Regions from separate parts of the Bradyrhizobium sp. KB893862 SZCCT0404 genome, predicted to be linked through region 1. Evidence: predicted binding sites of a transcription regulator. Region 1 holds the regulator's gene; each other region holds the start of a gene.
The links. The regulator PhoB, encoded in region 1, activates phosphate uptake and scavenging genes when phosphate is short. The targets are predictions, from matches to a motif close to TGTCATNNANCTGTCAT.

Region 1 (9,832 bases):
CGACCGCTCCCGCTATTTCTGGTCCTACACCATCGTCATCACCAATTCCGGCGAGGAAACCGTGCAGCTCAAGACGCGGCACTGGATCATCACCGACGCCACCGGCCGGCAGCAGGAGGTGAAGGGCGAGGGCGTGGTCGGCGAGCAGCCGACCCTGGCCCCCGGCGAACGGTTCGAATACACCTCCGGCGTGCCGCTGACGACCGCCTCCGGTTTCATGACCGGCCGCTACCAGATGGTCAGCGAAACCGGCGAACGCTTCGAGATCGACGTGCCGACGTTCTCGCTGGACAGCCCGGACAACAAGCGGGTGCTGAACTAGGGGCACCCGAGTGTCCCGGACGCCCCGCAACGCGAAGCGTTGCTGCGCAGAGCCGGGACCCAGAAGGCAACACGGAAAGCTGCGGCGAGATGGGCCCCGGCTCTGCAGCGCACCGCTGAAGAAGCGCTGCGCTGCGTCCGGGGCACGCGAGCCGGAGCGCTACGAAGCAATGAAGGAGAATGCGCGCCCTACGCGTCCTCGACGCCCGCCTCATCCGGCGTGAACTGGTAGACCGACGAGCAGAACTCGCAGGTCACGACGACCTTGTCGTCCTTGACCATCGCGGCGCGGTCGTCGGACGAGAAGCTCTTCAGCATCGAGGCGACCGCGTCGCGCGAGCAGGAGCACTGCGCTTTCAGCGACAGCGGATTGAACACGCGCACGCCGCGCTCGTGGAAGAGGCGATACAGCAGCCGCTCGCCGGAGAGCTCCGGATCGATCAGCTCGACGTCCTCGACGGTGTCGATCAGCGAGCGCGCCTCGACCCAGGCGTCGTCTTCCGCGACGCTGTGCACCTCGGCGCCTTCGGGCGCATCGCCGGGATGCAAATCCGCCTGCCGCGCGCGCTCGGGCGCCTTCGGCAGGAATTGCATCAGCATGCCGCCGGCGCGCCAGCGATGCTTGCCGCCGTCGCTCGAGCGCCATTCTTCGCCAACGGCAAGGCGCACCTTGGTCGGGATCTGCTCGGAGCGCAGGAAATATTCGTGGGCAGCGTCTTCCAGGCTGCCACCGTCGAGCGCGACCAGGCCCTGGTAGCGGCTCATGTCGGGGCCCTGGTCGATGGTCATGGCGAGATGACCGCGGCCCAGCAGCGTGCCGGAATCCTTGACGTCACCGAGACGCGCGGCGTCGAAGCGCGCATAGGCGCGCAGGCGATCGGGCGCCTGGTAGTCCACCACCAGGAACGACACCGGACCGTCGGTCTGGGCCTGCAGGATGAAGCGGCCCTCGAATTTCAGCGCCGAGCCGAGCAGCGTCGCCAGCACGATGGCCTCGCCGAGCAGCTTGCCGACCGGCGCGGGATAATCGTGCTTGGTCAGGATCTCGTCGAGCGCCGGACCGAGCCGGACCAGCCGCCCGCGCACGTCGAGCGCGTCGACCTCGTAGGGCAGCACGGCGTCATCGATCGGAACCGCGGATGGTGCGCGAACCGGGCCTTCAGGCCCGGTTTTCATGTCAGGGGATTGGGAAACCATGGCGCTTTATCTGGGGTCGGAGGACGGAAATGGAAGGGGTGCGGGTGGTGTGTGTTCCGGGTGTGGGTCGATTGCAAAGCGATACCGCAACACAGTCGTCGTCCCGGCGAAGGCCGGGACCCATAGCCACAAATATTGATTTGGCGATGACTCATCGCCTCCGCCCGCCTCCACAAGAGAGATCACGCGGTATGGGTCCCCGGCCTTCGCCGGGACGACGATTACCTTCGCCGCCGCTACTTCACCGCGTCGAAGCACCAGGCCAGAATGCCCTTCTGCGCGTGCAGGCGGTTTTCGGCCTCGTCGAACACGACCGATTGCGGGCCGTCGATCACCTCGTCGGTGACCTCCTCGCCGCGATGCGCGGGCAGGCAGTGCATGAACAGCGCGTCGGGTTTTGCCAGCGACATCAGCTTCGAATTGACCTGGTAGGGCTTGAGCACGTTGTGGCGATGCTCGCCCTCCTTGTCGCCCATCGACACCCAGGTGTCGGTGACGACGCAGTCGGCGCCCTTCACGGCGGCCTCGGGATCGCTGCCGAGCACGATCGGTGCGCCGGTCGCCTTGATCCAGTCGCGCATCGGCTTCTTCGGCGCGAGCTCCGGCGGTGTTGCGACGTTGAGCTGGAATTTGAAGCGCTCGGCGGCATGCGCCCAGGACGCCAGCACGTTGTTGTCGTCGCCGGTCCAGGCCACCGTCTTGCCCTCGATCGGGCCGCGATGCTCCTGATAGGTCAACAGGTCCGCCATCACCTGGCAGGGATGCGAGCGCCGCGTCAGGCCGTTGATGACGGGCACGGTCGCATTCGCCGCGAGCTCCAGCAGCGCATCGTGGTTGAGGATGCGGATCATGATGGCGTCGACATAGCGCGACAGCACGCGCGCGGTGTCGGCAATGGTCTCGCCGCGGCCGAGCTGCATCTCGGCGCCGGTGAGCATGATGGGCTCGCCGCCGAGCTGGCGCATGGCGACGTCGAACGAGACGCGGGTGCGCGTCGAGGGACGCTCGAAGATCATCGCCAGCGTCTTGCCTTCGAGCGGCCTGACCGGCTGATGCGCCTTCTGCTTCGCCTTCATGGCCGAGGAGGCGTCGAGCATGCTCTTGAGCTCCGACAACGGGAGCTCGTTGATATCGAGAAAGTGCTTCGGGGACTTGCTCATCAGCTTGTCGCCCGCTTGTTGCCCGTGAGCGCAGTGCAGGCGCGCTCCAGCCGTCCGACGCTGTCCTCGATCTCGGCTTCGGTGACGATCAGAGGCGGCAGGAAGCGCACGACATTGTCGCCGGCACCGACCGTGAGCAGCTTTTCGTTGCGCAGCGCGGCGACGAGATCGCCCGAGGGCACGACAGCCTTGATGCCGATCAGCAGGCCCTCGCCGCGCACCTCGCTGACGACGTCGGGATGACGGTCGATCACGGAGGCGAGCTTCTGCTTGAGCAGCAGCGACATCTTCTGCACGTGGTCGAAGAAGCCGGGCTTGAGCATGACGTCGAGCACGGCGTTCGCGGCCGAGATCGCCAGCGGATTGCCGCCGAAGGTCGAGCCGTGCGAGCCGGGGCCCATGCCGGAGGCCGCCTCCGCGGTGGCCAGCACCGCGCCGATCGGGAAGCCGCCGCCGAGCGCCTTGGCGAGCGACATCACGTCAGGCGTGACGCCGTAGCGGCGATGCGCGAACAGATCGCCGGTGCGCCCCATGCCGGTCTGCACCTCGTCGAAGGCGAGCAGCAGGCCCTTCTCGTCGCAGAGCTGACGCAGCGCCTTGAGGAACGCCGGCGTCGCCGAGCGCACGCCGCCCTCGCCCTGGATCGGCTCGATCAGGATGCCGGCGGTCTGCGGGCCGATCGCCTTCTTCACGGCCTCGATGTCGCCGTGCGGGAGCTGGTCGAAACCGTCCATCGGCGGACCGAAACCTTCGAGATATTTTGGCGATCCCGTCGCGGCGAGCGTTGCCAGCGTGCGGCCGTGGAAGGCGCCTTCGAAGGTGATGATGCGGTAGCGCTCCGGATGGCCCTTGGAGAAGTGATGATGGCGGACCAGCTTGATCACGCCCTCCAGCGCCTCGGCGCCGGAATTGCAGAAGAACACGAAGTCCGCGAAGCTCTCGCTGCACAGGCGCGCGGCAAGCTTCTCGCCGTCCGGGCTCTGGAACAGGTTCGACATGTGCCAGAGCTTGGTCGCCTGCTCCTGCAGCGCCTTGACCAGCGCGGGATGGGCGTGACCGAGCGCGTTCACCGCGACGCCGGAGGTGAAATCGAGATAGCGATCGCCATTGGTCGCGATCAGCCAGCAGCCTTCACCACGCTCGAAACCGAGGTCGGCTCTGGCGAAAACGGGGAGCAAATGCGGCGCTGCGCTGTTAGTCATGACGATCACTTGATTGTTGAGGACGGCCCGGGCGCGCTCACGCAGCGCACCATTGACCGGCCCGGAAAACGAAACGTGCCGCCTTTTAAGGGCGGCACGTGACACTATCTTATGCCGGGTAGAACGGGTGTCAATGCCGCCCGAAAGCCTCGCGAAACGCAGAATCCGTAGTCTTGCGGTGCCTAATTAGCGCGGTTTTAGCCACGGAACATGTGGAAGCGAGTCGGCGGACTCTTGCGCGTGAGTCACGCCATATTGTAGCGTTTGGCTTGTCAGATACGACATCTCGTGCAGCAGTTCTGATCCTCTAAGTCCTCATGTACCGGCGTAAACGTTCGGGCGTTCTGGTTACGCCCGGCGAGCCTTAAGGGATTCTGGCGGCACGGGTTTTTCGAGGCTTAGGCATTCGCCGCAGGGCGCCAGGACGGCAGCCGCGCGGCGAGGGAAAGGGTGCAATGACGGTTTTGACCTGGTCCGACGATCGCGTCGAGCAGTTGAAAAAGCTCTGGGAGGCCGGTTTGTCGGCCAGCCAGATCGCAGCCGAGCTCGGCAACGTGACCCGTAATGCCGTGATCGGCAAAGTGCACAGGCTCGGCCTGTCCGGCCGCGCCAAGAGCCCCTCCTCGGCAGCTCCGCGGCCGCGCAAGGCGCGTCCCGCGCAGCATATGATGCGGGTCAGCCGCCCCATCGCCCGCGGCAACACCGCGCTGGCGCAGGCCTTCGAGGTCGAGGTCGAGGCGGAGCCCGTGACCTACGACAACGTGGTGCCGATGAGCCAGCGGCTGTCGCTGCTGGAGCTGAACGAGGCGACCTGCCACTGGCCGGTCGGCGATCCCTCGAGCCCGGATTTCTTCTTCTGCGGCGGCAAGGCGCTCTCGGGCCTGCCCTACTGCGCCCAGCACTCGCGCGTGGCCTATCAGCCCGCCGCGGATCGCCGGCGCGCGCCGGCCAAGCCCGGCACGCGCTGAGCACGGTTTTAAGCGACACCGTCCCGACGTGAGGCCGGGACGATGATCGAGGCATAAAAAAGCGCGCCATGTGGCGCGCTTTTTATTTGGCCTGCCTGAAGCCGCTCTCAGGTCTGCTCGGCTTTCGCAAAGCGGTCGTCGAGCGCGTAGCCCGCACCGCGGACCGTGCGGATCGGGTCCTGCTCGCGGCCGAGATTGAGCAGCTTGCGCAGGCGCCCGATATGGACGTCGACGGTGCGCTCGTCGATGTAGATGTCGCGGCCCCAGACGCTGTCGAGCAGCTGCTCGCGCGAGAACACGCGGCCGGGATGCTCCAGGAAGAACTCCAGCAGGCGATATTCGGTCGGGCCGAGATCGATCGGCCGGCCCGAGCGCGCGACGCGGCGCTTGTCGCGATCGAGCTCGATGTCGCCATAGGCGAGCACGGTGGCGAGCCGCTCGGGGCTGGCGCGCCGCAAGAGGCCCTTCACGCGCGCCAGCAGCTCCGGCACCGAGAACGGCTTGACGATGTAGTCGTCGGCGCCGGTGGCCAGCCCGCGCACCCGCTCGCTCTCCTCGCCGCGCGCGGTGAGCATGATGATCGGGAGCTGCTTGGTCTCGGGGCGGGTCCGCAGCCGCCGGCACAGCTCGATGCCTGACAGGCCCGGCAGCATCCAGTCGAGCACGATCAGATCGGGAATATGTTCCTTGAGACGGGTGTCGGCGTCGTCGCCGCGCATCACCGTCTCGACGTCATAGCCGTCGCCTTCGAGGTTGTAGCGCAGAAGCTCGGTGAGAGCTTCCTCGTCTTCAACCACCATAATGCGTGCGCCCATGGTGTCGTCGCTCCTTAAGTCTTCAGGTATTCGGAACCGTCGTGGCGAAGGTCGTCATGTCGCCCTTCGGCCGCTTGTCGGTGATCGCCTGGCCCTCGATCATGTAGAACACGGTCTCGGCGATGTTGGTGGCGTGGTCGCCGATCCGCTCGATGTTCTTGGCGCAGAACATCAGGTGGATGCAGAACGAGATGTTGCGCGGATCCTCCATCATGTAGGTGAGGAGCTCGCGGAACAGCGAGGTACAGATGGCGTCGACTTCCTCGTCGCCCTTCCACACCGCCATCGCTGCCGGCAGGTCGTGCGCGGCATAGGCGTCCAGCACCGACTTGACCTGCTGCTGCACGAGGTCGGTCATGTGTTCCAGGCCGCGGAACAGCTTGAGCGGATGGAAGTCCGTCTCCAGCGCCGCGACGCGCTTGCCCATGTTCTTGGCGAGGTCGCCGATGCGCTCGAGATCGGTCGCGACGCGCATCGCGCCGACGATCTCGCGCAGGTCCACCGCCATCGGCTGGCGGCGCGCGATGGTGAGAACGGCACGCTCCTCGATCTTCTTCTGGAGCGCGTCGAGCTCGGCGTCGATGGTGACGACGCGCTGGCCGAGCGCGACGTCGCGGCGGATCAGCGCGTCGACGGAATCGACGATCATGCGCTCGGCGATGCCGCCCATCTCGGCGACCAGGCGGGTGAGCTCCTGGAGGTCGGTGTCGAAGGCTTTTGCGGTATGTTCAGAACCCATGTCCCGTCTCCTCAGCCGAACCGGCCGGTGATGTAATCCTGCGTGCGCCGATCGGTCGGCGACGTGAAGATCTTGCTGGTGTCGTCGAACTCGATCAGCTCGCCGAGATACATGAAGGCGGTCTTGTCGGAGACGCGCGCCGCCTGCTGCATGTTGTGGGTGACGATCGCGATCGTGTAATTCTCGGACAGTTCCTGGATCAGCTCCTCGACCTTGGCGGTCGAGATCGGGTCGAGCGCCGAGCAGGGCTCGTCGAACAGGATCACCTCGGGCCGCACCGCGACGGTGCGGGCGATGCAGAGGCGCTGCTGCTGGCCGCCGGACAGCGACAGGCCGGAGGCGTTGAGCTTGTCCTTGACCTCGTTCCACAGCGCGCCGCCGCGCAGCGCCTTCTCGACGCGGTCGTCCATCTCCGACTTCGAGATCTTCTCATAGAGGCGGATGCCGAAGGCGATGTTCTCGTAGATCGTCATCGGGAACGGCGTCGGCTTCTGGAACACCATGCCGACGCGGGCGCGCAGCAGGTTCAGATCAAGCTTGGGGTCGAGGATGTTGGTCTGGTCGAGCATCAGCTGACCGGTGACGCGCTGGCCCGGATAGAGGTCGTACATCCGGTTGAAGATGCGCAGCAGGGTGGACTTGCCGCAGCCCGACGGGCCGATGAACGCCGTGACGCGGTTGGTGCCGAGCGTCAGGTTGATGTTCTTCAGCGCGTGGTGCTCGCCGTAATAGAAGTTGAGGTTGCGCACCGTCACCTTGGCGGGCGCTTCCGGCAGCGGCTGCGAGCCGGGATGAACGGGCGTACTGACGGAAACAGACATTTCACTCATTTTGCAGTCCTCTCGGCGCTCAGGAGGCGCGCGCCAATGTTCAGGGCAAGCACGGTCAACGTGATCAGCAGCGCGCCGCTCCAGGCCAGCTGCTTCCAATAGGCGTAGGGACTCTGGACGAAATTGTTGATGGTGACCGGCAGGTTGGCCATCGTCTTGTTCAGGCCCAGGCTGAAGAACTGGTTCGACAGCGCAGTGAACAGCAGCGGCGCGGTCTCGCCGGCGACGCGGGCGGTGGCCAGCATCACGCCGGTGATGAGGCCGGAGCGCGCCGCACGATAGGCGATGCGCTTGATCACCAGCGAGCGCGGCAGGCCGAGTGCGGAAGCCGCCTCGCGCAGCGCGTTCGGCACCAGCAGCAGCATGTCCTCAGTCGTGCGCAGCACCACCGGGATGACGATGACGGCAAGCGCGAGGCTGCCGGCGATCGCCGAGAAGCCGCGCATCGGCACCACCACCGCACCGTAGATGAACAGGCCGATGATGATCGAGGGCGCCGAGAGCAGGATGTCGTTGATGAAGCGGATCACCGAGGTCAGCTTGTCGTTGCGGCCGTACTCGGCGAGATAGGTGCCGGCGAACAGGCCGAGCGGCGCGCCGATGCCGACGCCGAGCACGGTCATGATGATCGAACCGACGATGGCGTTGCGCAGGCCGCCTTCGGTCGAGCCCGGAGGCGGCGTGTCGGCGACGAAGATCTGCAGGTTCAGACCGGCAATGCCGTTGTAGAGCAGCGTCATCAGGATCAATGCGAGCCACGTGACGCCGAAGGCGGCGGCACCGAGGCAGAGCACACGGATGACGATGTCCATGCGGCGACGGCGTGCGTAAATCGGGTTCATGTTACTTGCCCGCCTTCTTTTCGAGACGCATCAGCATCAACCGTGCAGCCGCGAGCACGAAGAACGTCAGCACGAACAGCAGCAGGCCGAGCAGGATCAGGCCGGACTGGTGCAGGCCGTCGCTCTCGGCGAACTCCGATGCGATCGCCGCCGAGATCGTGGTGCCGGGCGCGAAGATCGACGAGGAGATGCGGAACGAGTTGCCGATGATGAAGGTCACCGCCATGGTCTCGCCGAGCGCGCGGCCCAGCGCCAGCATGACTCCGCCGATGACGCCGACGCGGGTGTAGGGGATCACCACGCTGCGGACGACTTCCCAGGTGGTGCAGCCGACGCCGTAAGCGGCCTCCTTCAGCACCGGCGGCACGGTCTTGAACACGTCGACCGAGATCGAGGTGATGAAAGGCAGCACCATGATGGCGAGGATCAGCGCGGCGTTGAACAGGCTGAGATAGGACGGGGGACCTGCGAAGATCGCGCCCAGCACGGGGACGCCGTCGAAGATCTTGATCATGAAGGGCTGGAAGGTGTTGGCCAGGAACGGACCCAGCACGAAGAAGCCCCACATGCCGTAGATGATCGAGGGAATGCCGGCGAGCAGCTCGATCGCCATGCCGATCGGACGGCGTGCCCATTGCGGACAGAGCTCGGTGAGGAAGATCGCGATGCCGAGACCGACCGGAATGGCGATCGCCATCGCAATGAAGGAGGTGACGAGCGTGCCGTAGATCGGCCCGAGCGCGCCGAGCACCGGCGGATCGGCGGACGGCGCCCAGCGCTGCGTCCACAGGAAGGAGAGGCCGTATTCCTTCATCGCCGGGAAGGCGCCGACGATCAGCGAAATGATGATGCCGCCGAGAATCAGCAGCACGGAAATCGCGCTCAGGCGCGTGATCCAGTAAAAGGTGAGGTCCCCGAGCTTGAACGCGCTTAATGCCTTGGCGCGGTCATACGGTCCGGCAGCATCAATTACGTTGCTCTCGACAGCCATCTCAGCCACGCCGATCCCCTGTAGCCGTTTTATACATGCTTGTTGTTGGTGGCGCGCTCCGGATCTGGCGCGATGCCGATCCGGAGCGGAGGTCTTGGATCATCCCGGCACCCTGTCCGGGAGGAGGAGCGCCTTAGCTCTTGATCTCGGCAGCCCAGGTCTTCTCGATCAGGGTCACGACGCCCTCGGGCATCGGGATGTAGTCGAGTTCCTCAGCCGCCTTGCCGCCGTTCTTGAAGGCCCAGCGGAAGAACTTGATGGCTTCCTGCGAGGCCGCCTTGTCGGTGGCGTCCTTGTGCATAAGGATGAAGGTCGCAGCCGTGATCGGCCAGGACTTCTCGCCGGGCTGGTCGGTCAGGATGACGTAGTAGCCGGGAGCCTTGGCCCAGTCGGCGTTGGAAGCGGCCGCCTGGAAGGCCTCGACGGTCGGCTGCACCGGCTTGCCGGCCTTGTTGACGAGACCGGTGTAGGTCAGCTTGTTCTGCTTGGCATAGGCGTACTCGACGTAACCGATCGAGTTCTTGGTCTGGCTGATGTTGCCCGACACGCCTTCGTTGCCCTTGGCGCCGACGCCGACCGGCCACTCGACCGCGGTGCCCTCACCGACCTTGCTCTTCCAGTCGGCCGAGGCCTTGGAGAGGTAGTTGGTGAAGTTGAAGGTGGTACCCGAACCGTCCGAGCGGCGGACCACGGTGATCGCGTCCGACGGCAGCTTCACGTTCGGATTGAGCTTCTTGATCGCGGCGTCGTCCCACTTGGTGATCTTG
Region 2 (9,832 bases), on a different contig from region 1:
AGAACCTCCTCCGCAACGAGGACGGCCGCTCGGTCAAGAAGGAAGACATCGTCGCGGTGTCGAAGTGGCTGCGCAAGAAGTCGCTGGAGCATGAGATCGCCTTCCGCCCGGCCCGCGTGCTGATGCAGGATTTTACGGGCGTTCCCGCGGTGGTCGATCTGGCCGCCATGCGCAATGCCATGCAGAAGCTCGGCGGCGACGCCGAGAAGATCAACCCGCTGGTCCCCGTCGATCTCGTCATCGACCACTCCGTGATCGTGAACTTCTTCGGCGACAACAAGGCTTTCGCCAAGAACGTCACTGAAGAGTACAAGCAGAACCAGGAGCGCTACGAGTTCCTGAAGTGGGGCCAGAAGGCGTTCTCAAACTTCTCCGTCGTGCCGCCCGGCACCGGCATCTGCCACCAGGTCAATCTCGAATACCTCTCCCAGACGGTCTGGACCAAGAAGGAGAAGATGACGGTCGGCAAGAAGACCGGCACCTTCGAGGTCGCCTATCCCGACTCGCTCGTCGGCACCGACTCCCACACCACCATGGTCAACGGTCTCGCCGTGCTCGGCTGGGGCGTCGGCGGCATCGAGGCGGAAGCCTGCATGCTCGGCCAGCCGCTGTCGATGCTGCTGCCCAATGTCGTCGGCTTCAAGCTGAAGGGCGCGATGAAGGAAGGCGTCACCGCCACCGACCTCGTGCTCACGGTCACGCAGATGCTGCGCAAGCTCGGCGTCGTCGGCAAGTTCGTCGAGTTCTTCGGTCCGGGCCTCGACAATCTCTCCGTCGCCGACAAGGCCACCATCGCCAACATGGCGCCGGAATACGGCGCGACCTGCGGCTTCTTCCCCGTTGACGCGGCCGCGATCGACTACCTCAAGACCTCGGGCCGCGCTCCGGCGCGCGTCGCGCTGGTGCAGGCCTATGCGAAGGCGCAAGGGCTGTTCCGCACCGCCAAGTCGGCCGATCCGGTGTTCACGGAAACGCTGACGCTCGACCTCGCCGACGTCGTGCCGTCGATGGCCGGCCCGAAGCGTCCGGAAGGCCGCATCGCGCTGCCGTCGGTCGCCGAAGGTTTCTCGCTCGCACTCGGCACCGAGTACAAGAAGGCCGAGGAGCCCAACAAGCGCTTCGCCGTCGAAGGCAAGAAGTACGAGATCGGCCATGGCGACGTCGTCATCGCCGCCATCACCTCCTGCACCAACACCTCGAACCCGAGCGTGCTGATCGGCGCCGGCCTGCTCGCGCGCAACGCTGCCGCCAAGGGCCTCAAGGCCAAGCCGTGGGTGAAGACCTCGCTGGCTCCGGGCAGCCAGGTCGTCGCGGGCTATCTCGCGGACTCCGGCCTGCAGGCCGATCTCGACAAGGTCGGCTTCAACCTGGTCGGCTTCGGCTGCACCACCTGCATCGGCAATTCCGGTCCGCTGCCGGAGGAGATCTCGAAGTCGATCAACGACAACGGCATCGTCGCCGCCGCCGTGCTCTCCGGTAACCGCAACTTCGAAGGCCGCGTCTCGCCGGACGTGCAGGCGAACTATCTGGCCTCGCCGCCGCTGGTCGTCGCCCACGCGCTCGCGGGCAGCGTGACCAAGAACCTCGCCGTCGAGCCGCTCGGCGAAGGCAAGGACGGCAAGCCGGTGTACCTCAAGGACATCTGGCCGACGACGAAGGAGATCAACGCCTTCATGAAGAAGTTCGTGACCGCGTCGATCTTCAAGAAGAAGTACGCCGACGTGTTCAAGGGCGACACCAACTGGCGCAAGATCAAGACCGTCGAGAGCGAGACCTATCGCTGGAACATGTCGTCGACCTACGTGCAGAACCCGCCTTACTTCGACGGCATGAAGAAGGAGCCGGAGCCGGTCACCGACATCGTCGAGGCGCGCATCCTCGCCATGTTCGGCGACAAGATCACCACCGACCACATCTCGCCGGCCGGTTCGATCAAGCTCACCTCGCCCGCCGGAAAGTATCTCAGCGAGCACCAGGTGCGCCCCGCCGACTTCAACCAGTACGGCACGCGCCGCGGCAACCACGAAGTCATGATGCGCGGCACCTTCGCCAACATCCGCATCAAGAACTTCATGCTCAAGGGCGCTGACGGCAACATTCCGGAAGGCGGCCTCACCAAGCACTGGCCCGACGGCGAGCAGATGTCGATCTACGACGCCGCGATGAAGTACCAGCAGGAGCAGGTGCCGCTGGTCGTGTTCGCCGGCGCCGAATACGGCAACGGTTCCTCGCGCGACTGGGCTGCGAAGGGCACGCGTCTGCTCGGCGTTCGCGCCGTGATCTGCCAGAGCTTCGAGCGCATCCATCGCTCGAACCTGGTCGGCATGGGCGTGCTGCCGCTGACCTTCGAAGAGGGCACCTCGTGGTCGTCGCTCGGCCTCAAGGGCGACGAGAAGGTCACGCTGCGTGGCCTGGTCGGCGACCTCAAGCCGCGCCAGAAGCTGACCGCGGAAATCGTCTCCGGCGACGGTTCGTTGCAGCGCGTTTCGCTGCTCTGCCGCATCGATACGCTGGACGAGCTCGACTACTACCGGAACGGCGGCATTCTGCACTACGTGCTGCGCAAGCTCGCGGCCTAAGCGCGAATTTGTGAACGGTGGCTCACTGCGACGTGAGTAGAAGGTTAAACGAAGGCGGCCTATCACAAGGCCGCCTTCGCGCGTTTGCGGCATGATTCAGATGGGCCCGTCCGGCGGAAAATCGCATTGGACGGTTGAGCGTGCCGCGCCCCGTAAGACTACGGTGACCATCAGGCGATAAGATTCCCCCTTCCACGGACTTTGGTGTGCGGCGTTCGACATGACGACAATGACGGCTTCTCATCTGATTTCACGTTGGTCCGGCGCTCTCTGGTCGGGAGCACTCGGCATCTGCGCAATCGTCGCCGTCATCCGTCCCGCCCACGCCGATCCCCGCGCCGTTGTCGAATTGTTTACCTCGCAGGGCTGCTCGTCCTGCCCGCCCGCCGACAAGATCATCGGCGATCTCTCCAGCGATCCCTCGATCATCGCGCTGAGCATGCCGATCGATTATTGGGACTATCTCGGCTGGAAGGACACGCTGGCGGATTCGCGTTTCTCCGCACGGCAGCGGGCCTATTCGCGCATGCGCGGTGACCGCGAGGTCTACACGCCGCAGGTCGTGGTGAACGGCTCGACGCATGTCATCGGCAGCGATCGCGCCGGCATCGAAAGCGCGATCGGCAAGACCGACAAGGGCACCGGCGTGATGAGCGTGCCGGTGTCGATGTCGCTCTCGGGCAAGCAGATCAACGTGTCGGTGGCCGCGAGCAAGGAGCCGGTGGGGGTCTCGCATGGCGAGGTCTGGATCTGCTCCATCGCCAAGTCGGTGCCGATCGCGATCAGCCGCGGCGAAAATCGCGGGCAGCAGGTCACCTATCACAACGTGGTGCGCAACCTGCTCAAGGTCGGCGACTGGACCGGGCGTCCCGAAAGCTGGACGGTGCCGCTGGAGAACCTCACGCGCGACGGCGTCGACGGCGCGGTGGTCTACATCCAGGACGGCAGCCGCGACAAGCCGGGCCCGATGTTAGGTGCGGCGTACACCTCGCTGCACTGATTCGATTTCCGTCTCTCTCAAGCGTCGTAGTCACTTTCACTCCTCATGGTGAGGAGGCGCGTCAGCGCCGTCTCGAACCATGCAGGCCGTGTGCGCTGACGCAGCTCGGCCTCGATCCTTCGAGACGCCGCTTCGCGGCTCCTCGGGATGAGGGGTGAGAATCTTCGCGCGGATGTTCGGAGAGAGGGGCGTCGCGCCGGAAACAGTCCGACACAAACAAAAAAGGACCAACTCGCGTTGGCCCTCCTTGTCGCGCGTACAGACCCGATCCTGTTCGACCCCGGGGGGCTGGGGGCTGAGGAATCCGGAACCGAAAGGACCGGGTCAACGCACACACGTCTTTTCGCAATGCAGGGCGGCAGGCGCTTGGCGGAAAAGCGGCGAGACTAAGATTCTTGAGCACGATCCCGTGACGCTTCGTCGCGAGGAAGTTCCACCCCTGCGTGTAGGGTGATTCGCACCCGATTCCATGGGTTGAGCGGGCGAGTTCCATCGAGGGCCTTGCGGCGGGGAACGGTTGGCGCAATCATGCAACTGTCATGATCCGCCGTTCCGGGGACGGTCTTCGCGGACGCGGGTCGTGCTGTGCAATGAGGAGCGCTTCCCATGAGTCTGACGCCGGAGGATGCTGATCCGAGCGGGCAGCGCGCGGCGGCGCATCCCGCCGCTGCGAGCGCGCAGGCGAACCGGGTGACGTTCAACCGGCTCGAGCTGCACCGCATTCTCAATCTCTACGGCCGCATGGTGGCCGACGGCGAGTGGCGCGACTATGCCATCGACTTCCTGAGGGACCGGGCAGTGTTTTCGGTCTATCGCCGCGCCTCGGAAGTTCCGATCTATCGCATCGAGAAGGACCCGCGCCTCGCGCGCAAGCAGGGCATGTACAGCGTGATCTCGGCGACCGGCCTGATCCTGCGCCGCGGCCACGAGCTCGAGCGCGTGCTGCTGGCGATCGACCGCAAGCTGGCGGTGGTGTAGCGGCAGTCCCGTAGCCCGGATGGAGCGCAGCGCAATCCGGGGCCGCTGTATCCACAGAGGAACCTGTCCCGGATTTCGCCGCGCTCCATCCGGGCTACGGGAGCCAGCGGCACGACCGGTGCCGTAGGGTGGGCAAAGGCGCGCAGCGCCGTGCCCACGTTCTTTTTCGATCGCCGGGATTTGGTGGGCACGCTTCCGCTTTGCCCACCCTACGGGACCTGTGATGTGGCGATCTTTGTAGCCCGGCGAAGCGACATCCGGGACTTTGCTTGCCGTGTTCCCGGGTATCGCTGCGCTCTACCCATCCTACAGGATCCCCTCGCGGGCCCTACTTCCCCGGCACCGTCTTCGCGCCCTCGCCGAGGTCGCGCTGCATCATCACCGTGTCCAGCCAGCGGCCGAATTTCAGCCCGACATTGGGATGCGTGCCGATCATCTTGAAGCCGCCCCTGGTGTGGACGCCGATCGAGCCGGCATTGGCGGAATCGCCGATCACGGCGATCATCTGGCGGAAGCCGCGCGCCTCGCATTCGGTGACCAGCCGGTCCAGCAGCAGGGAGCCGATGCCGCGGCGGTGGAAGGACGGATCGAGATAGATCGAGTTCTCGACCGTGAAGCGGTAGGCCGGCCGCGGCCGGTAGGCGCCGGCATAGGCATAGCCGGCCACGCGCCCGTCGAGGATCGCGACGAAATAGGGATAGCCGCCGTCCACCAGCGCGCGGTAGCGGCGCGTCATCTCGGCAAGGTCGGGCGGATCCAGCTCGAACGTCGCGGTGCCCTCGCGGACGGCCTGCTGGTAGATGGCGGTGATGGCGGGAAGGTCGGCCTCGGTCGTGGGCCTGATGTCAGGTGCGGTCATGGGGGAAGATTAGGGCGTTCGCCCGGCCGCTGGAAGGGGCAACGCTGCTTCCCCATCGTCATTGCGAGCGCAGCGAAGCAATCCAGAAATGCGTCCGTGGAGGGACTATTGAATTGCCCGCGTAGCCCGGATGAAGCGCAGCGAAATCCGGGGGCAGGTGCATCCGCGGGCCCGATCGTCCCGGATTGCGCTTCGCTCCATCCGGGCTACGGGAGCACGTCCCCACCGGCCCAAACAAAAACCCCGGCCTCTCGGCCGGGGTTCGTGTCCGTTCTCTCGTCGATCGCTTAATCGCGCTGGCCGAGGAGCTGCAGGAGCAGCGTGAACAGGTTGATGAAGTTCAGGTACAGCGACAGCGCGCCGGTGATGGCCGCACGCTCTGCGATTTCACCGCCGGCCGAAGCGTAGCCGTAGATGTAATCGTTCTTCAGGCGCTGCGTATCCCAGGCGGTGAGGCCCGCGAACACCAGCACGCCGACCACCGACACGATGAACTGCAGCATCGAGCTCGCCAGGAACAGGTTGACCAGGCTCGCGATGATGATGCCGATCAGGCCCATGAACAGGAACGAGCCCATGCCGGTCAGGTCACGTTTGGTGGTGTAGCCGTAGAGGCTCAGCGCACCGAACGTCGCCGCGGTGATGAAGAACACCCGCACGATCGAGGTGTGGGTGAACACCAGGAAGATCGACGACAGCGAGATACCCATCAGCGCCGCGAACACCCAGAACAGGATCTGGGCGGTCGAGGGGGCGAGACGGTTGATACCCGCCGAGATCACGAACACCATCGCGAGCGGCGCGAGCATGAACAGCCACTTCAGGGGGCTGACGAACATCGCGTAGCCGAACGGCGTCAGGAAGATCTTGCCGACGCGAACGGCGTCCGCGGTCGGGACGTCAGTCACGGCAGCCATGTAGACACCGAGCGCGGCAAGGCCGGTGATGGCCAGGCCGATGCTCATGTAATTGTAGATGCGCAGCATATAGGCGCGCAGGCCGGCATCGACCGTCGCGGCGTCGACACGCCCGGCGGCCCTGCCGAAAGGAGAAGCGTAGTTACGGTCTAGGTCCGACATGGTCGAAATCCCGTTGGTTGGTCCGGTCCGGCATGAGGGTCGCCATGCCGCCGGTACGTCAAATTCTATCTCGGATACCGATGCCTGCCGACTAAATTTTGGCTAACAATCGGGGCTCCGAACCCATTCGATATGTGGGAAACTAACACATTCGCTGCAACCGTCCACGCGCGGCTGAATGTCGCCCTCGCCCACAATCCAGACGAGCGGTCGTGGTTAATCGCAGGAATCGTGCGATTTCGCTCCTGCGCCGCCCGCCGCTACCTTTTGTCACAAATTGCGCAACACGGTAGCGGGCTTTTTGTTCAATGCGAGCAGCGTTCCCGCGAGCCCGAGGCCGACGGTGACGACCAGGGCGGCCGCCACCACGCCCGCCGCGCTGCCCGCCTGCCAGACGAAGCTGAGCGTCATCAGCCGCGTCACGATCATCCAGGCGGCGACGCTGCCGGCGATCACGCCGAACACCGCGGTGGCAAGCCCGATCAGGAGGTATTCGAGCGCATAGGCGCCGAGCAGCCGCAGCCGCGTCGCGCCCAGGGTCTTGAGGATTACCGCATCGTAGACCCGGTGACGGTGGCCGGCGGCCAGCGCCCCGCCCAGCACCAGGATGGCCGAGATCAGGGTCACCGCGCTGGCGCCGCGGATCGCCAGCGCCAGGTTTGTCACGACAGAGCCGACGGTCTCCATCACCTCGCGCACCCGCACGCTGGTCACCATGGGGTAGGCGTCGGCCACCTGCTTGATGATCTTGCCGTCGCCGGCGGCATCGCCGCCGGCCTCGGTCAGCGTCGCGATGTGGGTGTGCGGGGCGCCCTTGAAGGCATTGGGCGAGAACACCAGGACGAAATTGATGCCCATCCCCTGCCAGTCGATGTTGCGCAGATTGCTGATCTTCGCCGGGATGTCGCGGCCGAGCACGTTGACCACGACCTCGTCGCCGAGCTTGAGGCCGAGCCCGTCGGCGATCTTCTTCTCCATCGAGACCAGCGGCGGGCCGGAATAGTCCGCGCTCCACCACTCGCCCTCGACCACCTTGGACCCCTTCGGCATCTCGGCCGTGTAGGTCAGGCCGCGGTCGCTCTGCAGCACCCATTCGGAATCCGTGGTGGGCCTGAGCTCCTCGGCGCGCACCCCGCGCGCGGCGACGATGCGGCCGCGCAGCATCGGCACGTCCTCGACCTTGGCGCCGGGCGCGATCTTTTGCAGATAGCCGTCGAACTGCTCGGCCTGGGTGCTCGGGATGTCGATGAAGAAGAACGAGGGGGCGCGGTCGGGCAGGGCGGCGAGGAACTGCCGCCGCAGATTGCCGTCGATCTGGGTGATGGTGACCAGCACGGCGAGCCCGAGGCCCAGCGACAGCACCACCGACGGCGTCAGCGCGCCCGGCCGGTGGATGTTGGCGATCGCCAGCCGCAGCATCGGCAGCCGGGTCCGCGGCAGCCGGCGCGCGATCGTCATCAGCAGGGCGGCGATGCCGCGAAGCAGGGCGAACACGACGACGGAGGAGGCCACGAACACCGCGGCGATGCGCTTGTCGAAGGAGAGCCCGATCACGACCGCGATGAGCAGCGCGATCACGACCGCCATGAACACGAGGTAGCTCGCGCGCGGCCGGTGCCATTCGGAGCTGATGGTGTCGCGGAACAGCGCGGCCACCGGCACGTCGTGCACGCGGGCGAGCGGCCACAGGCCGAAGGCGAGCGCGGTGAGCAGGCCGTAGACGAAGGACAGCGCGAGCTCGTCGGCATGCACGGCCGGCACCACCGGCAGCGGCAGCAGCTTGCCGAACAGCCCGACGATGGCGAACGGCATGGCGGCGCCGAGCGCAAGGCCGATCACCGAGCCGATCGCGGCGAGCAGGACCACCTGCGCCAGATAGATCCCGAACACGTCGCGCCCCGTCGCACCGACGGCCTTGAACGCCGCGATCACCTCGAGCTTGCGGTCGATGTGGCTCTTGACGGCATTGGCGACGCCGACGCCGCCGACCAGCAGCGCGGCGAGGCCGACCAGCGTCAGGAACTGCGTGAAGCGGTTGATGTTGCGCTCGAGCTGCGGCGAGGCATTGGAGCGGCTGCGGATCTCCCAGCCGGCCTGCGGCGCGGCATTGCGCGCGTCCGCGATGAAGGTCTCGGTGGCGCGCTCGCTGTTGGCGGTATCGGGCAGCTTCACCCGGTACACCCAGCGCACCAGGCTGCCGGGCTGGATCAGCCCGGTGGCCTTCAGGCCGGCCTCGCTGATCAGGAAGCGGGGACCAAAGCCGATGCCGCCGGCGAGCTTGTCGGGCTCGGCCTCGACGGTAGCGCGGATCTGGAACGTTGCGCTGCCGATGGTGACGCGGTCGCCGGTCTTGAGGGAGAGCCGTGCGAGCAGCGTCGGATCGGCGGCGGCGCCGAATGCGCCATCGCGCATCGCGAGCAGATCGGACATCGGCATGGGCGGCGCAAGCGTCAGCTGGCCCAGCATCGGATAGCTGTCGTCGACGGCCTTCATCTCGACCAGCGCGAGCTGGCCGTCGGCCGCACGCGCCATGCCGCGCAGCGTGGCGGCGGTCGAGACCGTGCCGCGCGAGCGCAGGAATGCGACCTCGTCAGGCTTGGCCTCGCGCTGGAACAGCACGAACGAGACGTCGCCGCCGAGCAGGGTGCGGCCCTCGCGGGCGAGGCCGTCGGACAGGCTCGCCGAGACCGAGCCGACGCCGGCGATCGCCATCACGCCGAGCGCGATGCAGGCGATGAAGACGTAGAAGCCGCGCAAGCCCCCGCGCAATTCGCGCAAGGCATAGCGCAGCGACAGCGCGACGGCGCTCGGCCTCGCGAACGGTTCGCTAGCTGCGCTCATGCCGGCGCGGTCTGCGTGTCGATGCGCCCGGAGCGCAGGCGGATGACGCGATCGCAGCGATGCGCGAGCGAGGAATCGTGCGTCACCAGCACCAGCGTCATGCCGCGCTCGGCATGCTTGGTGAAGAGCAGGTCGACGATCTGCTTTCCGGTGGCCTCGTCGAGATTGCCGGTCGGCTCGTCGGCGACGAGGATCGCGGGATCGGGCGCCAGCGCACGGGCGAGCGCGACGCGCTGCTGCTCGCCGCCGGAGAGCTGCGTCGGATAATGATGCAGGCGATCTCCGAGGCCGACCGAGTGCAGCTCCTGCGCCGCGCGCTTTGCGGCGTCGGGATTGCCGGCGAGCTCGAGCGGCACGGCGACGTTCTCCAGCGCCGTCATGGTCGGGATCAGATGGAAGGACTGGAAGACGATGCCGACCTGGCGGCCGCGGAAGCGCGCGAGCGCATCCTCGTCGAGGGCATTGAAAGGCGTGCCCGATACCACCACCTCTCCGC
Region 3 (9,832 bases), on a different contig from region 1:
GTTCGCAGCCGGCTTCGCGCCACTCGTCCTCTTCGTCAGCGGCGCGATCATGTGGCTCAAGAGGCGGCCGGGGAGGATCAGGGCGAGTTCGCCTACCGCCTGACGATCGAGCCGGCGCGGCTGACGAGGCGGGCGAGCTGCTTGAAGCGGCTGCCGACGCGGTCGGCGACGAGATCGACGAGCCGGTGCTCGAACACCAGCATCAGTTTGCGGCCCTGGCTGCGGAAATGCGTGGCGGGCAAGACGCCCGGCCGCGCGGCCGAGATCAGATGAGCGACACGGAACGCAGCGCCAAGCAGGCGGGCGCGCTCGAGCTGCGCCGGCGTCAGCAGCTCCTGCATGGTGACCGGCGGCTGGTTTTCCTCGCTGAGGCCCGCATAGCGGTAGAACACGGACAGGCCGACGAAGGCGCGCTCGGTGTGGGTGATCGCACCGAAATTGCCGTTGACGACGAGGCTCAGCGTCTGCTCGCCGCGATGATCGGGATGCACGCGCCAGCCGATGTCGGAGAGCAGGCAGGCGGCGTGGCGCAGGCGGCGATCCTCCTCGGTCTCGCGCAGCTTCACCACGCGCACCAGGCGGTCGGTCCAGGCGATCAGCTCGCGGGCATGCTTGGCCGAACGTGACAGCAGCTCATTCAGCTCTTCGGCCGCACAGATCAGCCCGTCCTTGTTGCGTTCGGTCTCCGACAGCTTCTCGTGCAGCAGGCCCTCGCGCACGCCGAAGGTCGAGAACACGATGGTCTTCGGCTTGGCGACCCGGATGATGTGCTCGAGCACCAGGGCCGCATAGGTCAGGAGCGGACGGCGGGCATCGGCGACGATCTCGATGTCTGCAAGCATGTCGGCGGCGGCGAGGCGTCGCAACCGACGTGAGAAGTCGAGCGCCTCGGCTGCGGAAATCGAGTAGCCGTGCATGACCTGGAGCGGGTAGCCGCTCTGGATGATGTGGATGCGCGCGAGTGCGCGCCAGGTGCCGCCGACGGCGTAGAAGGTGCGACCGCGGCCGGCGGCGAGCAGCTCGACCTCGTCGATCTCCTCGCGCACGATGCGGTCGGCGCGCTTGAGCGACTTATGCGCAAGGTCCTGCAGCGCGAGGCCGCCGAGCGGCAGCGTCACGCCGCTGCGGACGCTGTTCCGGCGCACGTCGATCAGCTCCAGCGATCCGCCGCCGAGGTCGCCGACGATGCCGTCGGGATGATGGATGCCGGAGATCACGCCGAGCGCCGACAGCCGCGCCTCGCGCGGGCCCGACAGGATCTCGATCTTGACCGCGCAGATGCGCTCGGCCCTGGCGATGAAGTCGGGGCCGTTGGAGGCGTCGCGGCAGGCCGCGGTCGCGATCGCGAACACACGACCGACCTGCATGACGCGGCACAGCGCGCGAAAACGCTTGAGCGAGGTCAGCGCCTTGTCGACGGCATCAGGCGCGAGCAGGCCCGTGCTCTGCACCTCGCGCCCGAGGCCGCACAGCGTCTTCTCGTTGAAGATCGGAATGAGGCTCCGCGCCAGCCCTTCGTAAACGACGAGACGAACCGAGTTGGAACCGATGTCGATGACCGCGACGCTGGCGCCGCGCTTGCGCGGCCGCGTCACGTCGCCGATCCCGGATCAGGACTGGTGACGTTCATTCCGGCGCGTGAGACGACGCGGCGAGGATTCCTTGAGCGACTTTCCACGGCCAGACAGACTCGGATTTGTCATGAAGTAGTTGTGGACATTGAAAGGCTCCTCGCCCTTCGCGGTCTTCATACGCGTTGAGGACCCGTCCGGCAACAATTGCCAGCTCTGCTCATTGTCCTTGAGGTTCGCGACCATGATCTGTTCGAGAACCTGCTGATGCACCGTGGGATTTTGCAGCGGGCAGAGCACCTCGACGCGGCGGTCGAGGTTGCGCGGCATCATGTCGGCCGAGGAGATATACACAGCCGCTTTCGCGCTCGGCAGGCCCTGGCCCATGCCGAAGCAGTAGATTCGGCCGTGTTCCAGGAAGCGGCCGATGATCGACTTGACGCGGATGTTCTCGGAGAGGCCGGGGATGCCGGGACGGAGGCAGCAGATACCGCGCACCACGAGCTCGACCTGCACGCCGGCCTGCGAGGCCTCGTACAGCGCGTCGATGATGTCGGGGTCGACCAGCGCGTTCATCTTCATCCAGACCGCGCCGGGACGGCCGTGCCGCGCATGCGCGGTCTCGCCCTGGATGTGCTCGATGATGCGCTTGCGCAGCGTCAGCGGCGACACCGCCATCTTCTCCAGATCGCTCGGCGCCGCGTAGCCGGTGATGAAGTTGAACACGCGCGCCGCGTCGCGGCCGATGGTCGGGTCCGAGGTGAAGTAGGAGAGGTCGGTATAGATGCGTGCCGTCACCGGATGGTAGTTGCCGGTGCCGGTGTGGACGTAGGTGGTCAGGCTGCCGCCCTCGCGGCGCACCACCATCGAAAGCTTGGCGTGCGTCTTCAATTCGAGGAAGCCGTACACGACCTGCACGCCGGCGCGCTCGAGATCGCGCGCCCAGCGGATGTTGGCTTCCTCGTCGAAGCGCGCCTTGAGCTCGATCAGCGCGGTGACGGACTTGCCGGCTTCGGCGGCTTCCGCCAGCGCGCGCACGATCGGCGAGTTGTTGGAGGTGCGGTACAGCGTCTGCTTGATCGCGACGACATCAGGGTCGCGCGCGGCCTGCTGCAGGAACTGCACGACGACGTCGAAGGATTCGTAGGGGTGGTGGACGACGAGGTCCTTCTGCCGGATCGCGGCGAAGATATCGCCGCCATGCTCGCGCACGCGTTCGGGATGGCGCGGCACGTAAGGGGTGAATTCGAGATCGGGGCGATCCAGCCGCGTGAGCTGCGAGAGCTCGTTCATGGCGAGCACGCCGTCGACGAGGAACACTTCGTCGTCGGCGGCCGACAGCGCGTGCTGCACGAAGTTGCGCAGCTCCTCCGGCATCTTGGCGTCGATCTCGAGCCGGATCACCGACCCGCGGCGGCGGCGCTTCAGCGCGGTCTCGAACAGACGGACGAGGTCTTCGGCCTCTTCCTCGATTTCGAGCTCGGAGTCGCGGATGATGCGGAAGGCGCCCTGGCCGTGGAGATTGTAGCCGGGGAACAGGCGGTTGATGAACAGGCCGGTCGCCTGCTCCAGCGAGATGAGCCGGACGGCCTTGCCCTCGGACGGCAACCGGATGAAGCGGTCGATCTTGCCGGGCATGCGGATCAGCGCGTTCATCTGCTTGCCGTCGGCGGCGCGCGTGAGCTGGAGCGCGATGGTGAAGCCGAGGCTCGGGATGAACGGGAAGGGGTGGGCCGGGTCGATCGCGAGCGGCGTCAGCAGCGGGAACACGTTGTTGAGGAAGTATTCCTCGATCCAGGTCCGTTCCGCCTTGGTGACGTCCTTGCCGTCCACCAGGACGATGCCGACGTCGGCCAGCGTGCCGCGCAGGTCGCGCCAGATCGCCTGCTGGTCGGAGGCGAGCTGGGAGACGGTGCGGTTGATCAGCGCCAGCTGCTCGGACGGCGTCAGGCCATCGGGGGCGCGCTCGGCAATGCCCTCACGCACCTGGGCCTTGATGCCTGCGACGCGGACCATGAAGAATTCGTCGAGGTTGTTTGCCGAAATCGACAGGAATCGGACCCGCTCCAGCACGGGATGGCTGGGATTGACCGATTCCTCCAGGACACGGCGGTTGAAATGCAGCCAGGAGAGCTCGCGGTTGATGAATCGCTCCGGGCTCGACGCGATCGCCGGCAGCGCCTCGGTCTCCGGGGCTTTGTCTTTGATTTCAACAGCTTGCGCGGAGTCCATGAGAAGTCGATCCATCCAGTTCACCCCCTTTTGCGGCTTACGCGCAAAATCGGCGGGAGCATGTGTTAGAGCGATGACGTTTCGATGACATTGATGTTCCGCCGCCGTGCGGCGTCAAGCGGCGTTGCTGGACCGGTGCGGACGGCGTCAGGCGTCCCGCAGCAACTCGGCGGCCAGCGCCCTCGTGACGGGGCGGCCGAGCCGCAGGGCTTCGCTGTCGAGCCGCTCCACGGCTTGCCGGGCGGCGGCCGAGGACCGTTCGAGGCGGGTGGCGAGGTAGCCGACCACGCTCTCGTCCACGGCGAGCTGGCGGTCGGCGCAGAATTTGACGATCAGGCCGCGGAACAGCTGGTCGTCGGGCGGCAGCAGCGTGACGACGGGTACGGCGCGCAGGCGCGAGCGCAGGTCACGGAGCTCGATCTCGAGCGAGGCCGGTACCTCGCGCCCGGTGAACAGGACGAAGGCGCCGTCCTCGCGGGCGAGGTTCATCAGGTGGAAGACGGCGCGCTCGTCGAAATCCCCGGCCTTGAGGTCCTCGACCACCAGGGCGCCGGTTGCGAGCGCGCCGGGCACGCCGGCCGCGGTCAGCGCATTGGCCGTGGTCGAGCGGGCGCCCGATATCTCGGCCCAGATCGCGGCGAGATGGCTCTTGCCGCTGCCTTCGGGGCCGGCCAGCCACATGATCCGGTTCGGCCATTCCGGCCAGCCTTCGATCAGGCCGAGACCGGCCGCGTTGGCGGGACCTTCGAGGAAATTGTCCCGGCTGAGGCTCTCCGCATGCGGAAGCGCGAACGCCAATTGTCGGGGATGAACGCGGCCTGCCACGCTTGCTGTGCTCCATGCCGGCGGGCCGGCTCGTTTGAAGAGATCGGACGTATCGAGCGGGAGTTGGCCTTTTGCGGGGCCGCGTCGCCTCTCATTTGGCCTCGATGGTGCTCATGTGCCGCAGCCACTCGACGAGGTAGAGCGACACGGAGGAGAGCGTGAAGACCGTCACGAAGCCCATCAGGATAATATCATAGGGCGCGGGCTTGAAGCCGAAGGCAAGAGACGCCAGCACCAGGGCGGCGTAGGCGACCTGGGCGGCTGTGTTTAGCTTGGATACTTTCGACGGCTTCATCTCGACCGGCTTGTCGAACAGCCAGGACACGATCACGGCCGTGACGATCATGATGTCCCGCGACACCACCAGGATCACGACCCAGCGCGGGATGTCGCCCCAGATGCCGAGCGCCAGGTAGATCGAGACCAGAAGCGCCTTGTCGGCGAGCGGATCCAGGAGGGCACCGAGCTCGCTGCGCATGTTGAAGCGCTTGGCCAGGAAGCCGTCGACGGCGTCGCTGATGCCCGCGATCAGGAAGACGGCAAATGCCACCTCCATTTGGCTCGACACGATGGCCCAGACGATGATCGGGACCAGCATGATGCGGCCCAGCGTGATGATGTTCGGAATACTCACGAAAGCGCTTCCCGGCACCCGGTCTGACCTCGAATCCGGCCCCCTGGGAGGCTGAACCGGTTGATATCTACATAGTACGGCCGGGAGCGCCATGCGAGCCATTGCGCATCCCCGGAATTCGACGTAACCAGCCGCAAACCCACTGGAAATCCGGCATGACCGACCGCAAAAACGGCCTTACCTACGCCGATTCAGGCGTCGATATCGACGCGGGCAACCGCCTGGTCGACCTGATCAAGCCGATGGTGCGCGCCACCGCACGGCCGGGCGCCGATGCCGAAATCGGCGGTTTCGGCGGCCTGTTCGACCTCAAGGCGGCCGGATTCAAGGACCCTGTCCTGGTCGCCGCCACCGACGGCGTCGGAACCAAGGTCAAGATCGCGATCGAGACCGGCCTGCATGGCGGGATCGGCATCGACCTCGTCGCCATGAGCGTCAACGACCTCGTGGTGCAGGGCGCCGAGCCGCTGTTCTTCCTGGACTATTTCGCTTGCGGCAAGCTCGATCCGGAGGCCACGGCCTCGATCGTCGCCGGTGTTGCCGAGGGCTGCCGCGAGTCCGGCTGCGCGCTGATCGGCGGCGAGACCGCCGAGATGCCCGGCCTCTACAAGGATGGCGATTACGATCTCGGCGGCTTTGCCGTCGGCGCCGCCGAGCGCGGCACGCTGTTGCCGCGCAAGGACATCGCCGCGGGCGATGCGGTGATTGGCCTGGCCTCGTCGGGCGTGCACTCCAACGGCTTCTCGCTGGTGCGCAAGATCGTGGAACAGTCCGGCCTCGGCTTCGAGGCACCTGCGCCGTTCGCGCCGGTCATGACGCTCGGCGGCGCGCTGCTGACGCCGACCAAGCTCTATGTCAAATCCTGCCTGCGCGCGATCCGCGAGACCGGGGCGGTAAAGGGGCTCGCCCACATCACCGGCGGCGGCTTCACCGACAATATCCCGCGCGTGCTGCCGAAAGATCTCGGCGTCGGCATCGATCTGGCACGCCTGCCGGTGCTGCCGGTGTTCAAATGGCTGGCGGCGCAGGCCGGCATTGCCGAGCTCGAAATGCTCAGGACCTTCAACTGCGGCATCGGCATGATCGCGATCGTCGAGCCTGACAAGGTCGACGAGGTCGTCCGGGTCTTCACCGATGCCGGCGAGACCGTGGCGCAGCTCGGTACCGTGATCCCGGCCGAGGGCGAGCATCGCGTCGTCTACAACGGCCATCTCGATATGGCGCTGTGATGACTGGCGCTGTGATGAAGCGCCGTGTCGCCATCCTGATCTCCGGCCGCGGCTCCAACATGGCCGCGCTGATCAAGGCCGCCGCTGCCGCGGATTTCCCGGCGGAGATCTCGCTCGTCATCTCGAACAAGGCCGATGCGCTCGGGCTCGAACGGGCCAGGGCGGGCGGCGTCAACACGCTGGTGATCGAGAGCAAGCCGTTCGGCAAGGACCGCGCCGGCTTCGAGAAGGTGCTGCAGGCAGCCCTCGACCAGCACGGCATCGAGCTGATTTGTCTCGGCGGCTTCATGCGCCTGTTCACGGCCGAGTTCACGATGGCCTGGTACGGGCGGATGCTCAACATCCATCCTTCGCTGCTGCCTTCGTTCCCCGGCCTCGACCCGCACGGCCAGGCCCTGCGCGCCGGCGTAAAGCTGTCCGGTGCGACGGTGCACTTCGTGATCCCCGAAACCGATGCCGGCCCGATCGTGATGCAGGGCGCGGTTCCCGTCGGCGACCACGACACCGCGGACACGCTGTCGGAGCGCATCCTCGAAGTCGAGCATCGCATCTATCCCGAAGCGCTGCGGCTGCTGGCCACCGGCAAGGTCCGCATCGAGGGCGATGTGTGCAGGACGGCGGGGAGCGCAGCGTCGGAGAATTTTCTGGTTGCGCCGGTGGTGAGCTGAAGCGCCGAAACGTTTCGTCTCCCCAAACAAAATCCCCCGGCAGAGCCGGGGGCAACGTCATGATCTCTCGCGTGTCGTTGAGAGAAAATCAGGAGACCTTGAGGTTCTCCGCGGACGACTTGCCGCGGTTCTCCACGAGGTCGTATTCAACCACCTGATTTTCGTTGAGGGTCGAGAGTCCGGCGCGCTCGACGGCCGAGATATGGACGAACACGTCCTTGTCGCCGCCGTTCGGCTTGATGAACCCATAGCCCTTGGTCGGGTTGAACCATTTGACGGTGCCCTTTTGTGGCATCCTCAGTCTCCTCCACTAGACAGAAAAAAGACGCGGCCGCTTTTTCGCGTGCCACGCCACAAACGGGCTTCCGGAAGTCTGTTCGAGTCTCATCGTCGCGAAACGCACAGTCGAGCGGCCAATTCCGATTGTGTCGGATATTGCAACACGAAAATCGCGCGTTAGCAAGCAGCGCGCGAATTTCAAGACCGGGGCGGGCGCCGTCGTCGGCTATTTGCGACCTGTGGCCGCGGAACCACAATCGAGGCAATAGCCTCGGCAACAGCGTGCCAACCGGTTGACCCTCCGTGGCAGTTCGGCACAAATCGCCGCATGCGCGAGCCGCCCATGTTGCATTTTTGCGGGCCGCGATTTGCTTCGGGATTGGTCGTCATGCGCTGCGCCTTGCAGCCCTTCGGGACACGGCAGATGATTGGGCTGGGCCGCGTCCGGGTGAGGGCTGCGGTCGCCAGGACTTTTGCAGTCATCGCGCTTGCGCTGGTCGTGACGATGGCTGCGGCGGCGCCCGTCCTTGCACAAAGCCCGACGCCCACTCCGACCCCGACGCCCACGCCGTCGCCGACCCCCATCCCGATGCCCACCTCGACCAACTTCAATCAGTCGGCCGGCAACAGCATGCTCAATTTCGGGTCGGGATTTCTGGAGCGGCTGGGCAACCAGGCCTCCAATGGTTTCGACCGGACGTTCCGGACCAATCCCGGCGGCGGCGGTGCGTCCGCGACCACGGAAGATCCCCGCTACCGGACCTGGTTCGAGGGCTATGGCATCTCGGTCCGCACCGACGCCCAGGGCGACTTCGTCGGCGACAAGCGCAGGACGTTCGGCGGTGTCGCCGGTTTCGGCGCGCGCGTTGCACCCGGCGTCAATCTCGGCTTCTCCATCGATCAGAGCCACACCGACATCGACGTTCCGCTGGCGCTGCAGTCGGCAACGCTCGATCTGACCCAGCTCGGCTTCAACGGCTCGATCGACAAGGGGCCGTGGACATGGGCCTTCGCGGTGGTCCACGGCTTCGGCAAGGTCCACTCCAGCCGCGATACCGGCTTTGGCCTCGCGACCGCCGGCTATCGCGCCGCAGTCGACGGCGCTCTGACCGAGATCAGCTATTACTGGACCAAGGACCAGATGCGCGTCGTGCCCAAGGGCGCGCTCGAATATGTGCGCGCCACCAGCGCCGCGTTCCAGGAGGCCGGCGGGCTCGATCCGCTCAACGTGGGCTCGACGGCGCTCGCGCGCGCACGCGTCATGGTCGGTGCCGAGATCGGGCGCTATTTCATCTTCGACCAGAAGATCCTGGACCTGTCGGCCTACGGCAAGTTCGTCGACAATTTCTATCAGGACCTTGGATCGGTGCAGGTGAGTCTCGGGACCCAGAGCATCATCGTCCCCGGCATCGGCGAGAGCCGTTACGGCATGGATGCCGGCGCCTCGGCTTCGCTCAGCCTGACCAACACCGCACGGCTCTACGTCAACTACGACGGCAAGTTCCGCAACGAGCTGACGTCGCACCAGGGAACGGTCGGCTTCGAATATCGGTGGTGAGGCGAGGCATCATCCGGACGCTGTCGCTCGCGAAGAAGACGGCAAGAGCATAGCGGCTGAGTCGCGGTATCTTGGTAGGTCGGCTGGCTCCCCAGGATCGGGAAACGGATCGGCATGACGAGCGGTTCGAGGGCCGTTTTCAGCCATCCTTAAGTCACTTCCTGCAGTGTTTGCGCCTCACGCAGGTCGGATGAACCGGATGACGCTCAAGCTCATTTCGCCTGGGGCGATCAAATCGCCCTCCCAGCGCGCGCTCACCGATTATTGGGATCGGCTGGCGGACGGCCGGCGTTTTCCGGCTTTCACTGAGCTCGATGCAATGGCGTTGCCGCACGATCCAAAGCAACTCGTCGTCTGGAATGTCGAGGGCCAGCGGCCTCGCCAGAAATTCCGCGCGTTGTATCAGGGCGAGAACGTATCGCAGGCTTTCAACTCGGATTGGGCCGGCAAGACGATGGAAGAGGTCGTGCCGATGTCGCTGCGGCGCGTGACGCTGGATGCCGCGAAGCATTGCACGAGCAAGGGGGGCGCCGTTTACGCGATCATCTCGACCATTGGCCCCAACGGTCAACGCGTGGATTGTCACCGGCTGCTGCTGCCGTTTGGTCGTGATGGCGTCGTCGAACAAATCCTGGCGTCGCTGCAGCTGACCAACGTCAACACGCGTCGCCAGGTCGTCGGCGATTTCAAGATGCAGGCCACGACTGTCTTCTCGGGCCTGATCAGGCCGAGCGTGGCCGCGAAGCAGCTGGACATCGCCGCATCGAACCGCGCGCGAGGCAACAAGGAGGCGACCAGCGGGCGCGACAATCGCGGGTTACCGCGGCGCGCCGTGA

Region 2: a site for PhoB is predicted at 4,104-4,120, ahead of JQ617_RS20965 (DUF2794 domain-containing protein). Genes of this name have one in related genera too.
Region 3: a site for PhoB is predicted at 3,877-3,893, ahead of JQ617_RS18795 (RNA degradosome polyphosphate kinase). Genes of this name have one in related genera too.

What each region holds. Positions count from the first base shown of each region.
Region 1 covers NZ_JAFCLT010000015.1:53,029-62,860, reverse strand. Annotated here, with positions in the region: gene apaG (Co2+/Mg2+ efflux facilitator ApaG/CorD) at 1-322, shown strand, start outside; gene JQ617_RS36790 (Hsp33 family molecular chaperone) at 511-1,518, opposite strand; gene argF (ornithine carbamoyltransferase) at 1,755-2,678, opposite strand; gene JQ617_RS36780 (aspartate aminotransferase family protein) at 2,678-3,880, opposite strand; gene JQ617_RS36775 (GcrA family cell cycle regulator) at 4,336-4,848, shown strand; gene phoB (phosphate regulon transcriptional regulator PhoB) at 4,956-5,663, opposite strand; gene phoU (phosphate signaling complex protein PhoU) at 5,686-6,402, opposite strand; gene pstB (phosphate ABC transporter ATP-binding protein PstB) at 6,414-7,232, opposite strand; gene pstA (phosphate ABC transporter permease PstA) at 7,229-8,074, opposite strand; gene pstC (phosphate ABC transporter permease subunit PstC) at 8,076-9,065, opposite strand; gene pstS (phosphate ABC transporter substrate-binding protein PstS) at 9,199-9,832, opposite strand, start outside.
Region 2 covers NZ_JAFCLT010000005.1:77,681-87,512, reverse strand. Annotated here, with positions in the region: gene acnA (aconitate hydratase AcnA) at 1-2,579, shown strand, start outside; gene JQ617_RS20970 (DUF1223 domain-containing protein) at 2,800-3,579, shown strand; gene JQ617_RS20965 (DUF2794 domain-containing protein) at 4,186-4,557, shown strand; gene JQ617_RS20960 (GNAT family N-acetyltransferase) at 4,886-5,416, opposite strand; gene JQ617_RS20955 (Bax inhibitor-1/YccA family protein) at 5,704-6,495, opposite strand; gene JQ617_RS20950 (ABC transporter permease) at 6,766-9,336, opposite strand; gene JQ617_RS20945 (ABC transporter ATP-binding protein) at 9,333-9,832, opposite strand, start outside.
Region 3 covers NZ_JAFCLT010000004.1:194,488-204,319, reverse strand. Annotated here, with positions in the region: gene JQ617_RS18805 (PepSY-associated TM helix domain-containing protein) at 1-103, shown strand, start outside; gene ppx (exopolyphosphatase) at 93-1,595, opposite strand; gene JQ617_RS18795 (RNA degradosome polyphosphate kinase) at 1,611-3,803, opposite strand; gene JQ617_RS18790 (P-loop NTPase family protein) at 3,951-4,628, opposite strand; gene JQ617_RS18785 (CDP-alcohol phosphatidyltransferase family protein) at 4,720-5,262, opposite strand; gene purM (phosphoribosylformylglycinamidine cyclo-ligase) at 5,418-6,491, shown strand; gene purN (phosphoribosylglycinamide formyltransferase) at 6,506-7,159, shown strand; gene JQ617_RS18770 (cold-shock protein) at 7,248-7,454, opposite strand; gene JQ617_RS18765 (autotransporter outer membrane beta-barrel domain-containing protein) at 7,827-8,996, shown strand; gene JQ617_RS18760 (PilZ domain-containing protein) at 9,196-9,832, shown strand, end outside.